Regions from separate parts of the Bacillus sp. NP247 genome, predicted to be linked through region 3. Evidence: riboswitches for the same ligand, from Rfam matches in the RefSeq annotation. Region 3 holds a riboswitch; each other region holds the start of a gene.
What was found. A riboswitch is a leader RNA that binds a small molecule or an ion and turns the genes downstream of it on or off. The one in region 3 is predicted to bind lysine.
Positions count from the first base shown of each region.

Region 1: it holds a riboswitch for lysine, as region 3 does, so the genes downstream of both, lysA (diaminopimelate decarboxylase) here and KPL75_RS01900 (amino acid permease) in region 3, are expected to answer to the same signal.
Region 2: it holds a riboswitch for lysine, as region 3 does, so the genes downstream of both, KPL75_RS18445 (amino acid permease) here and KPL75_RS01900 (amino acid permease) in region 3, are expected to answer to the same signal.
Region 4: it holds a riboswitch for lysine, as region 3 does, so the genes downstream of both, KPL75_RS23025 (aspartate kinase) here and KPL75_RS01900 (amino acid permease) in region 3, are expected to answer to the same signal.

Region 1 is NZ_CP076653.1:4,062,309-4,065,558, reverse strand. Features, by position in the region: gene KPL75_RS21220 (YezD family protein) at 77-220, opposite strand; SAM riboswitch class I at 293-401, opposite strand; gene lysA (diaminopimelate decarboxylase) at 672-1,988, opposite strand; lysine riboswitch at 2,169-2,350, opposite strand; gene KPL75_RS21210 (DUF3888 domain-containing protein) at 2,440-2,835, opposite strand; gene KPL75_RS21205 (LTA synthase family protein) at 3,089-3,250, shown strand, end outside.
Region 2 is NZ_CP076653.1:3,522,180-3,525,429, reverse strand. Features, by position in the region: gene gapN (NADP-dependent glyceraldehyde-3-phosphate dehydrogenase) at 1-774, shown strand, start outside; lysine riboswitch at 954-1,135, shown strand; gene KPL75_RS18445 (amino acid permease) at 1,282-2,706, shown strand; gene KPL75_RS18440 (ABC transporter permease) at 2,767-3,250, shown strand, end outside.
Region 3 is NZ_CP076653.1:343,488-346,737, reverse strand. Features, by position in the region: gene KPL75_RS01900 (amino acid permease) at 92-1,558, opposite strand; lysine riboswitch at 1,671-1,864, opposite strand; gene KPL75_RS01895 (GNAT family N-acetyltransferase) at 2,249-2,698, shown strand; gene KPL75_RS01890 (sulfite exporter TauE/SafE family protein) at 2,739-3,250, opposite strand, start outside.
Region 4 is NZ_CP076653.1:4,407,811-4,411,060, reverse strand. Features, by position in the region: gene KPL75_RS23030 (DoxX-like family protein) at 1-673, opposite strand, end outside; lysine riboswitch at 866-1,052, shown strand; gene KPL75_RS23025 (aspartate kinase) at 1,255-2,484, shown strand; gene KPL75_RS23020 (VOC family protein) at 2,765-3,217, shown strand.

The sequences.
Region 1 (3,250 bases), 1.6 Mb from region 3:
CCTGTAAAAGCAAAAAGACGGTTTTAACCTAATAAAATAGGTTAAAACCGCCTCTAGTTTTTCTAGTCAGCGCTTTTTACTTTAAACGTACTTTTTCACTTTTCTCTAATTGAATTACTTTTCCATCTTGCACCACAATTGTAATGGAACCATATTTCATATCAGCAAGCATCGCTTGAACTTTCTCAGATACTTCATCAAAATGTTCCCGTACACTCACGCGAACAGCCCCCCTTTTTATTCATAAAAAAAATCTTTCCCATTTCGAAAAGACTGTTCGGTAATATATTTTACCTTATCTTTCAAAATGGATTCCATTTTGCTGGATTTAGCACCTTGCTTTCTATAAGCAGGTTGCCGAGCTTCGTCGGGCCAGTTCCCTCCGCTTCTCTTGATAAGCTTTGTATTTGTATTTTATCACAATTCTGATTTTTTTCAATCCTAGTTTTCCGATATATTTTAATTATTTTATTTTATCCCGCTATTCGCGGGCATTAAAACTCCCACCTCAAAATTCGGCTGGAGCAAAGAAGTTAGGTGGGAGCCCTGCTGACCGTAAACGCCCGATTCGTGAGGGCTAATGATCAGTGGGGGATGAACAAAACCCCCACTGATTATTGTTTCACTTTATAAAAAAGGAATTGCCCATCCGAACAACTCCTTTTCCCTATTTAAATAAGCTCTTTAATACGTATGCGATCGTTCCCAATAATATTTTCATATGTCTCACGCTCTACAACAATTTGCGATGTTCCGCCTTTCGCAAAGACGACGGCCGGTCTTCGAATACGATTATAATTATTGGCCATCGAGTACCCATATGCCCCCGTACAAGAAACTGCTAGTAAATCGGAAGAAGCAACTTTCGGTAGATTAATATCCCAAATCAGCATGTCTCCACTCTCACAGCATTTCCCAGCAATCGAAACGAGTTCCTCATTCGCATCATTCCCTCGATTCGCTAGCATCGCTTCATAACGTGCGCTATATAAGGCAGGTCTTAAATTATCTGTCATTCCGCCATCCACTGATACATATTTCCGAATACCAGGAATGTCTTTCACAGATCCGACTGTATAAATTGTCGTTCCAGTATCACCTACAATGCTACGACCTGGTTCAACCCATATTTCTGGCAGCGGATATTCACATACTGTAAATTGTTCTCTCACTGCACTTGTTACAGCTCGCACATATGTCTCAAGAGTTAATGGCGTATCTGACTCTGTGTAGCGTATTCCGAATCCTCCGCCCACATTTAACACTTTTACTACATAATTCATTTGCTCTCTCACTTCTTCTAAAAATTGGCGAAGAACTTCAATTGCTCGAACAAAACCAGCCGTTTCAAATATTTGTGATCCGATGTGCGAGTGAATTCCTAGCACATTATAATTTGATTTTTGCAAAGCTAGCTCAATCACTTGCATCGCTTGACCATTTGAAACACCAAATCCAAATTTCGAATCTTCTTGACCTGTTGTTATATATTCGTGTGTATGTGCCTCTACTCCAGGCGTTACACGGATTAATATGTTCACAAATTTCCCATGTTGCATTGCCAAATCATGTAAGATTTCTAATTCTAAGAAATTATCTACTACAAAACAACCGATATTCGCCTGAAGAGCCATAATCATTTCTTCTTCTGTTTTATTATTTCCGTGAAAATGAATACGCGATGCCGGAAAACCAGCTTGGAGCGCAGTATATAATTCCCCTCCAGAAACAACGTCTAAAGACATATTCTCTTCACGAGCTACTCGGCACATCTCCATGCACAAGAACGCCTTGCTTGCATATGCTACTTGATAAGAGAAACCACTTTCTTTAAAAGCACGATGAAACGCGCGGCACTTTCCTCGAATAGACTCTTCATCGTATACATAAAGTGGTGTTCCGTATTGTTTTGCTAGCTGCGTCGTATCGCACCCACCAATTTCTAAGTGTCCTTGCCCATTGATTCGGCTTGTGCCGTGTAAATACATTTGAATTCCTCCCTTATTTCCTCTAAAACTCATAACCCCAATCTTCTATTCATTGCAGCACGCTTTTAGATAGACAAAAAACGCGCGGAACAATGTTCACACGCGTTTCTTATTAGGAAAAATATATATTGAAAAAATAAACGAGTTGTTATCTCCTCAAAATAAGAAACCGCATCAACATCTCCAAATAGCTCTCCATAAAATAAATCTTATGACAGTACTACATTTATTCAATGCAGTCCCAATATATGAATAAGATGGTTATTCTTATATTTCGGCAATAGTCCCTTTCAACCTATGATCACAGATTCCATTAAATCTCCCATAGCTTACTCTTTCCTATTGCGGCCTCTACCTTTGAGAGTAGATGAGGTAAGTCTATTTAATTTTCAAACATCTAATTGTTGCTATTAACAATACCAAAGGACCATTTTATTTGTCAAACAATTTTTTATATTGTTTTTTTACAGTTTAATTTTGTATCATTTGGTAAGCGCTTTACTGAAACCTTTGTCACTTCCCATTCGCCCTCTTCGTTATTAAATGTAATCGTTACCTTCTCAAATGGTGGAGCAATTTTCCCAGCAACACGTTCATACTTCGTTACTTCAATACTCGCTTGAAATAAATATGTACCACTATACACTTTTTTTAAACTAATAATTTTAGGACATTGATAAGGCTTCAAGCTCCCATATTGTTTTTCAATTGCCTTATTTATTTTTGGAAATAAAACAGAATAAAGTGCATCTTCCATAAGGGGTGCATCATATTGCGCTACTGACATACTCGGTGAGGCAAAAAGTATAACACTACTGCATACTATAAAATATAATAATTTTCGCATTATAACCTCCGTTTTATTACTCGATTCTTTCTGCGCACGATAATTATCATACATAGAAACTCCGTTTTATTGTCTCCCACTGCCCTTTTTCTACTCAATTATTATAAAAAAGCCCACAACTCTCTTTTATTTTCGTATAATGATACTCATAGTATAATAAACATAATAACAAAGGACTGTTCGTATATATAAAATGAGGCGCTAATCAAACCGGCTCACAAGAACCGTCATGCTTTTAGGAGAGGAGTATATTATGCTACAAAATCTGTTTCCAAAACTGCGATTTGCACTAGTTGCAGTCGTTTTATTATGGATAAAAACATATATTGTGTACAAGCTAGCATTTGATATTAGAATTGATAACTTCTTTGAAGAATTTATGCTTTTTATTAACCCACTAGCTTCGTTACTTTTA
Region 2 (3,250 bases), 2.1 Mb from region 3:
GAACACGAAGGTATCAATATGGTATCGTTCACAGGTGGTACAAACACAGGTAAGCACTTAGCGAAAAAAGCTGCAATGATTCCACTTGTATTAGAACTTGGTGGTAAAGACCCTGGTATCGTTCGTGAAGATGCTGACTTACAAGATGCTGCAAATCATATCGTAAGCGGTGCATTCTCTTACTCTGGTCAACGTTGTACAGCTATTAAACGTGTACTTGTACACGAAAACGTAGCGGACGAGCTTGTTAGCTTATTAAAAGAACAAGTAGCTACATTATCAGTTGGATCTCCAGAACAAGACAGCACAATCGTTCCATTAATCGACGATAAATCTGCTGACTTCGTTCAAGGTTTAGTTGATGATGCTGTAGAAAAAGGTGCAACAATCGTTATCGGTAACAAACGTGAGCGTAACTTAATTTATCCAACATTAATCGACCACGTAACAGAAGAAATGAAAGTTGCTTGGGAAGAGCCATTCGGCCCAATCCTTCCAATCATCCGTGTTTCTTCTGATGAACAAGCAATTGAAATTGCTAACAAATCAGAGTTCGGTCTGCAAGCAAGTGTCTTCACAAAAGACATTAACAAAGCATTTGCAATTGCTAACAAAATCGAAACTGGTTCTGTTCAAATTAACGGACGCACAGAGCGCGGCCCTGACCACTTCCCATTCATCGGTGTAAAAGGTTCAGGTATGGGCGCACAAGGTATTCGTAAGAGCCTTGAGTCTATGACACGTGAAAAAGTAACTGTATTAAACTTCGTTTAATCTTATATTCAGCAGCTGATCTAATATTTAGGTCAGCTGCTTTTTATTTCAAAACCTTATTCATTCTCAATAACAAACTCTTCCCTATAATCTGATTATTACTATATCCATTGACGTATAAAAATACATTTGTTACTCTTAAACATGTTAATTTAATACATAAATCCTCATTCGTATCTCGATGAGGTAGAGGTTGCAATCATTAAGAGTATCATTTCAGGAGATGTAGTGGCATTGATGAATGAATGAGAAAGGAATGGTTGCCGAAGTAAGACGTGCCCACCATGCGCGCTTGCTGGGTCTGCATTTAATAAGTGCAGAACTGTCACAAACGTTTCGTTTGTGGAGAGCTATCGAGAGGTATGTCGTGGGTTTCTTATAAGATAGAAAGCATGTAGCGGCAAATTACGTGCTTTTTTTGTTTTGTTTGGACCTTCTCTTCCTTATCAGGAAGACATACATATCTCCTCGCTTGACTTGGTTATACTAACTTTGGAGGTATTTTCTATGCAACAAAAAAAATGGGGCTTTTGGGTACTAACAGCTTTCGTTGTCGGTAACATGGTTGGCGCTGGTATTTTCATGGTACCAAGTACGTTGGCACAAACAGCTAGCCCTCTCGGTGTCACTTTAGCTTGGTTAACAACAGGGTTTGGTGTTTTAATGCTAGCTCTTGTTTTCGGTAATTTAGCAATTCGTCGTCCTGATTTAACAACAGGGCCACAAAGTCATGCATATGCTTTATTCTCATCACCAAAAAAGAAAAAAATGGCTGGTTTCAGCATGGTGTGGGGATATTGGGTTGCAAACTGGGCAAGTAACGTTGCCATTATCACATCTTTCGCAGGATATTTATCACTCTTCTTCCCGATTATGAAAGATACACGACTACTATTTTCAATTGGCTCTTTCAATATAGAAGTCGGAAAACTAATTACATTTACTATTTGTTCCATCTTACTATGGGGAACACATTTAATTTTAACAAACGGTGTAAGCGGAGCCGGAAAACTAAACTTCTTAGCAACAACAACGAAAGTAACTGGATTCCTTCTATTCATCGTCGTTACTTTATTTGCATTCGAAGCTTCAAAGTTTGGACAATGGTACACACCGATGATTGATAAAGAAGGCGTATCACACGGTCTTCTATCACAAGTAAACTTAGCTGCTCTAACAACGCTTTGGGCATTTATAGGGATTGAATCAGCCGTTCTTTTGTCAAACAGAGCTACCTCTCCCAAAACAGTAAAACGTGCAACAGTTGCTGGTTTACTAATTACAGTTGCAATTTACTTAGGAATTACAATTTTAACAATGGGTGTACTTCACGTTGATAAATTACAAGCATCTGAACGTCCATTAGCAGATGCATTAAACGCTGCGATGGGTCATGGCGGCGGGAAACTTATGGCATTACTTGCTCTTACTTCCCTATTCGGTTCCATCTTAGGCTGGATTTTATTAAGCTCAGAAGTACCTTATCAAGCAGCAAAAGAAGGTTTCTTCCCTTCCTTCTTTACAAAAACAAATAAAAAAGGAAGCCCTATTTACTCACTACGATTAACAAACATTATGTCGCAAGTGTTCTTATTCTCAACATTATCAGGAACAATCGCGGAAGCTTATACATTCGTTATTACCGTATCAACTTTAGCCTATCTCATTCCATATCTCGTTTCACCAATCTTCCAGTTAAAACTAGTCGCAACTGGTGAAACATATAAAAATGAAATGCGGGCAAGAATTACGGATGGCGTAGTCGCAGTTATCGCAATTTGCTATGCACTATGGGTTATTAAAACCGGCGCATCCGATATAAAAACATTCCTTCTTGGAATTGGTTTATTCGTAATTGGCTTTGCCTTCTATCCATTAATGAATCGTGATCAGAAAAAAAATAAAGAAAAGAAAAACGAGCAAGTTGCATAACGCAATTTGCTCGTTTTTTCTTTTGTAAAACATATATAATAGAACAAAGAGGTGAAAAACATGTCAATTGAATCGCTATGGAGCAGTCGCTTCCAACAACATATTCAAAATATCATTACATACTTTGCACGTATGATTAACGGTTTACTATATAGCTTTATCTTTATTTCATGCGTTGGTGCATATTATTATGCTCAGTTTCTGAAAACATCTCCTTCTAAAGGAATATCTTTAGTACTCATTACAATCGTACTTACAACGATTATATCGAGATGCCCAATGCGTACATTTATTCAAAAACCTGATGCTGTCTATTTACTAGCACTAGAAGAGAAATTAACTTCTTATTTTAAAAAATCTCTTCTATATAATTACATCATTCAGCTTTTCCCATTATTATTTACGTTCCTTATTCTCGTACCGCTTGCACTGCAATCATTACAATTAACTGTACCTTTCTTATGTACAATCTTTACCGTTTTAATGATTACGAAAGCTTGGAATATTTACATGCATTGGATGTGGCGTGATAGTTATGAAAAAA
Region 3 (3,250 bases):
TTCCTCTATTATTGCAAAAACAGGAGAAATAGGGAAGGGAGAAGCATTGCATTAAAAAAACGAGCAAACAATTTTGTTTGCTCGTTTTACTTTATTTCAGTTCACATTTATCAAGTGGAATTACTTTCGTTTTCTTAGTAAATTTATAACCTAACCATAGTACTAAGAAGAGTGGTAAACCAATGTAAGAAACGAGTACACCGTTCCAGTCGATAGATGCACCCGTAAATGCTCCGTAGTTTTGACCTAAAATAACGATAACACAAAGTGTAAATGCAAAGATTGGACCGAACGGGAACCATTTCGCTTGATATGGTAAATCTTTCAAATATTTCCCTTGTGCAATATAAGCTTTACGGAAACGGTAATGACTAATAGCAATCCCTACCCAAGCAATAAATCCTGACATCCCAGAAGCATTTAATAACCAAATGTATACAACACCGTCACCGAATAAAGAAGCGATGAAAGCGACGCTACCAACTACTGATGTTGCGATTAATGCGTTAACAGGTACACCGCGGCTATCTAATTTCCCTAAGAACTTTGGTGCTTTTCCTTGGCGAGCTAAATCCCAAAGCATACGAGTTGATGCATACATTCCAGAGTTACCAGCAGAAAGTACTGCAGTTAAAATAACAGCGTTCATAACAGAAGCAGCGAAGGCAACGCCCGCTTTTTCAAATACTAGTGTAAATGGACTTACTGTAACATCACTCGCTGCAAGGCTATCAGTCGTATAAGGAATTAATAAACCGATAACAAGAATTGCTAAAATATAGAATAATATAATGCGCCAAAAGATAGAACGAATTGCCTTCGGAATATTGCGTTCTGGATCAGCAGTTTCACCAGCAGCTACTCCTAATAATTCAGTTCCTTGGAATGAGAAACCAGCTGCCATAAATACACCGATAATTGCCATGATGCCGCCATTAAATGGTGCATCTGCAACAGTGAAGTTTTTAAAACCGACAGCTTCGCCGCCCATAATTCCAAAAATCATCATAAAACCGACAATTAAAAAGATAATAATAGTAACTACTTTAATAAGTGCGAACCAATATTCAGATTCACCAAAACCTTTAACAGATAAATAGTTTAAGAGAAAAATAATAGCTAAACAAAGTCCACTCCAAATAAGAGAAGGGGTATCTGGGAACCAAAATTTCATAATTAATGTTACGGCTGCTAGTTCAGCAGCGATCGTAATAGCCCAGTTATACCAATAGTTCCATCCAAGTGCAAAACCAAGTGATGGATCAACAAATTTTGTTGCATAAGTGCTAAAAGATCCAGTAACAGGCATGTAAGCTGCGAGTTCTGCTAAGCTTGTCATTAAAAAATAAACCATAATTCCAATTGCGGCATATGCGACTAATGCACCGCCAGGACCAGCTGAATGGATAACACCACCACTGGCAAGAAATAATCCGGTACCGATTGTACCACCGAGAGAAATCATCGTAAGGTGACGAGATTTTAATCCGCGTTTTAATTCACCTTGTCCTTGTGTAGTTTGCGTTTTAGAGGTAGATTGATTTGTTGCGCTATTCATGTTCAACACTCCTTTTCTTGTAGGTTAGGAAGGAGCGGGGGAGAAAAATACAAAAAACCGCCAAAGGAATTAGGCGGAACGTTTCACAAATAACCACCCCATCATACCCTTCCGTTAAGATAGCACACCACGTTTTACACGGTAATTTTGTAAACGTGACAGTTCTGTTCCTTTCGGAGACAGCCCCAGCTCATATTTCCAGAGAAGAAATATAAACTTCGGCAACTTTTCCTTTCAAACGGAGTCAGTGACATTCGCTGTGTCTCGTCCATTTTACTTTTAAAAGTCGCAACCTCTACCTCATCGGATTGATGAGGATTTATATATTGCTAAGATATTTAATATATGGCAATTGTAATGACTTTCTGAATATATTGCAAGGAATTTTGTTAGGAAAAGTCAAAAAATATCGGTTATTGTATAGGAAACGCTTGCATAACTCCACCCGAACCTACTATTATGTAGCAATAAGCAAAGAAAAAATTGTTATACAAATGTTTCGCAAAAAATATTGAAAAACCCTTTAAAATTAAAAGAAAATTCAGAAAATATAATTCGACATAACTATCAGAAGGGGATTATTCCTTAAATTCGTTTCAAAGAATAAGTATAAATCCGACAAATAGAATGAATATTCTTTTTATTTCTGGTAAAATTGAGGTATTGTTTAATTGAAAAGGGGATATCATTATGAAATTAGAAACGGAAAGATTACATATAGTACCGTGTACAGAAGAATGGATTCAAATTGCGGATAATCAAGGATACAATAGTGGCCCACATATTGTAGGGCATATAGAAAATGTGAAACGAGATGTGGCTTCATTACCGTGGGGACCGTGGTATGTTATTCGGAAAGAGGATGATGTGGTTCTAGGTGATATAGGATTTAAAGGGAAACCGAATGAGCAACATACAGTAGAAATTGGTTACGGATTTATTGAGAAATATTGGAATAAAGGGTATGCAACAGAAGCAGTTAGTGAATTAATGAAATGGGCTTTTCAAACAAGGGAAGTGGAAACGATTATAGCGGAGACACTCCTTGATAATTATAGCTCTATTCGTGTATTAGAGAAATTACAAATGAAAAGAGTAAATAGTACTGAAACGATGGTCAATTGGAAAATAGAAAAATAAAAAATACCGCTCGAAGTAAATCGGACGGTATTATTATTAATTATGGTAACATTTGTTTTTGATCTTTCGGATAGCCGGCTGTCGATACGTTAGAACGATTGGAATGATTACGAACAGCAATAAAAATAGATATAATAACGACAAGACCAACTGCAACGTAAGAAAGTGAAATAATAGTTGGATCTACTTTAAATGTAGTAAGCAGTGTACGAATATTCGTAAAGATTATAAGGCCACCAACTAGTACGCCAAGTAAATGAGAAGGAACGATGCGTACTAGCCATGCGGCGATTGGTGCAGCGACAATACCACCGAGCATGAGAGAAAATACCCAAACCCAGCTTACTTGTTCCCAGCCAAGTGAAATGAAAAAGCCAATCGTTGCAGCGAGTGAAACAGGAAATTCACTCGTATCTACAGATCCAATAACTTTTCTAGCTTCATTTCCTCTTGCAAGTAGAACAGGTGTCGTAATAGGTCCCCAGCCACCACCGCCAGTTGAATCAACGAATCCTGCGAACAGACCGAGTGGTACAAGTTGTTTAGCAGACA
Region 4 (3,250 bases), 1.2 Mb from region 3:
TTTCTAAAAATCCAACTATTTTAAGTATAAAAATACTACTATCATTCGATCCGATTAGCGCAGAAAGCATCTTTACTTCTTCTGAATGAGTAAACATCAATTTCGGTACAATCCCTTGATATAACCATACGAAAGCAACTAAAAAGCAAACGAGCCAATACGTCATCGTTCTTCTAATTAGCAACTTAGGATGAAGTCCCTTTTCTAACCATAATTTTAAAGCATCAAAACTCCATGCTGTCGCCCAACCTAATAAAGGGCGAAAAACATATGAATCTATCACATTCCCTATATGACCAAACCTTGTATCATAATCATATTGCGTTTCAAAATGAATATGTTCTCCATTCGGTGTATACTTCCAATAACCTCGTCCTATTTGTATAAGTGATAGCTTATTGTCTGTCCAAAATTTCAAAGACGAAATGCGTTCCCCAGTGTCTTTTCTTATTTCACCAATCGATTCCCCTTCTCCGGCTATTTCAAGTCCAAATCCAATCTTTGTTTTATATAAAAACTTCTGTGGTTCTCCTTCTCTTTTCTCCAAATACGAGATTTCCGTAAAACGGGCATCCCACTCTGTATGTATATCAGGCTCTTGTGTATATGCCCATAGTTTCTCCATTGTTGTGTTCATTTTTGTTGCTACATAAATAGGCTGTATCTTCCCCATCCTTCCACCTCCTATACTCTATATTTTTAATGTACATGCAATGAATTGATTTTGCTACATTTTTCACAAACTAATCTGAATAAAAGATAGAATTTTAAAAATATATATAAAACACTTGATTCCCTGAAAAATTTAAATTATTATAAAACAAATGTTACCAACAACTTCATAAATCAAACACTCTCGCCTAAAACGTGAGATAGAGGTTGCAACGCTTATAAGTATTCTAAAGGAGACACAGAGATGTCTATGAATTTAGAGGAAAGGAAGTGTTGCCGAAATTGATAAATTTCTCTGCATTTATCAATTGGGGCTGTTTTCGAATAGAAACAGAACTGTCATATGTACAGACGTGTACGTATGAAGAGCTATCTACAAAAAAGAGATATCATTTTTTATGATATTCCTTTTTTGGCGGTTTTTTTATTAGCTCCGTTTTCTGTTTCCCTTTTCCTGTAACAGCACCATCCTCACTTATTTGAGATGGTGTTTTTTGCTTTTCTCTCTGGTAACTACAGGAATATTGGGATTTGTATATGTCCTAACCTATTCTTAAAAATGGACGAAAGAAGGAATTCGTAATGGAAACGATTGTACAAAAATTTGGCGGTACTTCTGTCGGAAGCGTCGAACGCATTCAACATGTAGCAAATTTAATTATTGAAGAATATGAACGAGGGCATAGTATTGTCTCTGTCGTTTCAGCAATGGGAAAAAGTACGGATAAACTTGTAGTACTTGCTAACGCTATTGCGGAAAATCCAAGTAAACGTGAAATGGATATGCTCCTATCTACAGGAGAACAAGTAACCATTTCATTATTAACAATGGCACTACAAACAAAAGGTTATAACGCAATTTCATTAACAGGATGGCAAGCTGGTATTACGACAGAATCTGTACATAGTAGTGCACGGATTACTGACATTAATACTGGTCGTATTCAGTCTCACCTTACTGAAGGCACGATTGTTATAGTAGCTGGTTTCCAAGGAGTAAGTGAAGAAAATGAAATTACAACACTTGGCCGCGGTGGCTCCGATACGACTGCTGTCGCATTAGCTGCGGCACTAAAAGCAAAAAAATGTGATATTTATACGGATGTGTCAGGCGTATATACGACTGATCCACGAGTTGTAAAAACTGCTTATAAATTAGATGAAATTTCTTATGACGAAATGTTAGAGCTTGCAAATCTCGGTGCTGGCGTATTACACCCACGTGCTGTTGAATTTGCTAAAAATCATAATGTCGTTTTAGAAGTACGATCAAGTATGGAACAAGAAAACGGAACAATTGTAAGGGGAGAATGTAACATGGAACAACAATCAATCGTTAAAGGTATCGCATTTGAGGATAATATTACACGCGTCACAATTAAAGGATTAGAACAAGGTGCACTTTCAACAGTTTTCTCTACATTAGCAGCGGCACATATTAATGTAGATATTATTATTCAAAGTATTACAAATGAAGGAACTGTTCACCTCTCCTTCTCGATTCATTCTAATGATTTAAGAGAAACATTAGAAGTGTTAGAACAAAATCAAGAGGCACTTCACTATGAATCTGTAGAACATGAAAATCATTTAGCGAAAGTATCAATTGTAGGATCTGGTATGGTATCTAACCCAGGAGTTGCTGCGAATATGTTCACTACTTTAAAAGAAGGCGGTATTCATATTAAAATGGTAAGTACATCTGAAATTAAAGTATCAGTTGTCATTGACCGTATTCACTTAGTAGATGGCGTTGAAGCACTCCATCAATCATTTATGGCGAAAATTGAGCCTTTAGTGCAAATGATTTAATTTCCGCCAGTAAAACTTACAACAAATTATATTAATCTATTTCCTTCCTATATAAATAGAAAGCTGTTTGCATAGTGGAAAGTGAGAAAAAGGTTATTTAGTTTAAAATAAAGTCGTTTGAAAAATAATAAAATTGTTAAAAAATAGAAGCAGATCATTCTATTCAACAATCGGGTAGTTATCTCCCACCTAACTTCCTCGCATTCGCCGAATTTTGAGGTGGGGGTCTTATTGCCCGCAAATAGCGGGATAAATTTTTACACATAAGGAGATAAAGACTATGACAAAAAACAAATTACTAAGAATGGACAATGTCAGCATCGTTGTAGAATCCCTTGATGACGCAATCTCTTTCTTCGAGGAGATTGGCTTGAACCTCGAAGGGCGAGCCACTGTCGAAGGTGAATGGGCTGGTCGTGTAACCGGATTGGGTACTCAGCGCGTGGAGATTGCTATGATGGTTACGCCAGATGGCCACAGCCGAATTGAACTTTCCCGATTTCTTACCCCACCTACTATAGCAGATCATCGGACAACTCCTGTAAACGCCCTCGGTTATCTACGCGTCATGTTCACCGTTGAAGACATTGACGAAATGGTATCCAGACTTACTAAGCATGGTGCAGAGCTCGTTGGCGAAGTAGTTCAGTACGAGGACTCGTATCGACTCTGCTACATTCGTGGAATCGAAGGACTTCTAATCGGTTTGGCGGAACAACTCGGTAACAAATAAGTAAGTGACGTTGTATAAAAAGCCTTTACTGAA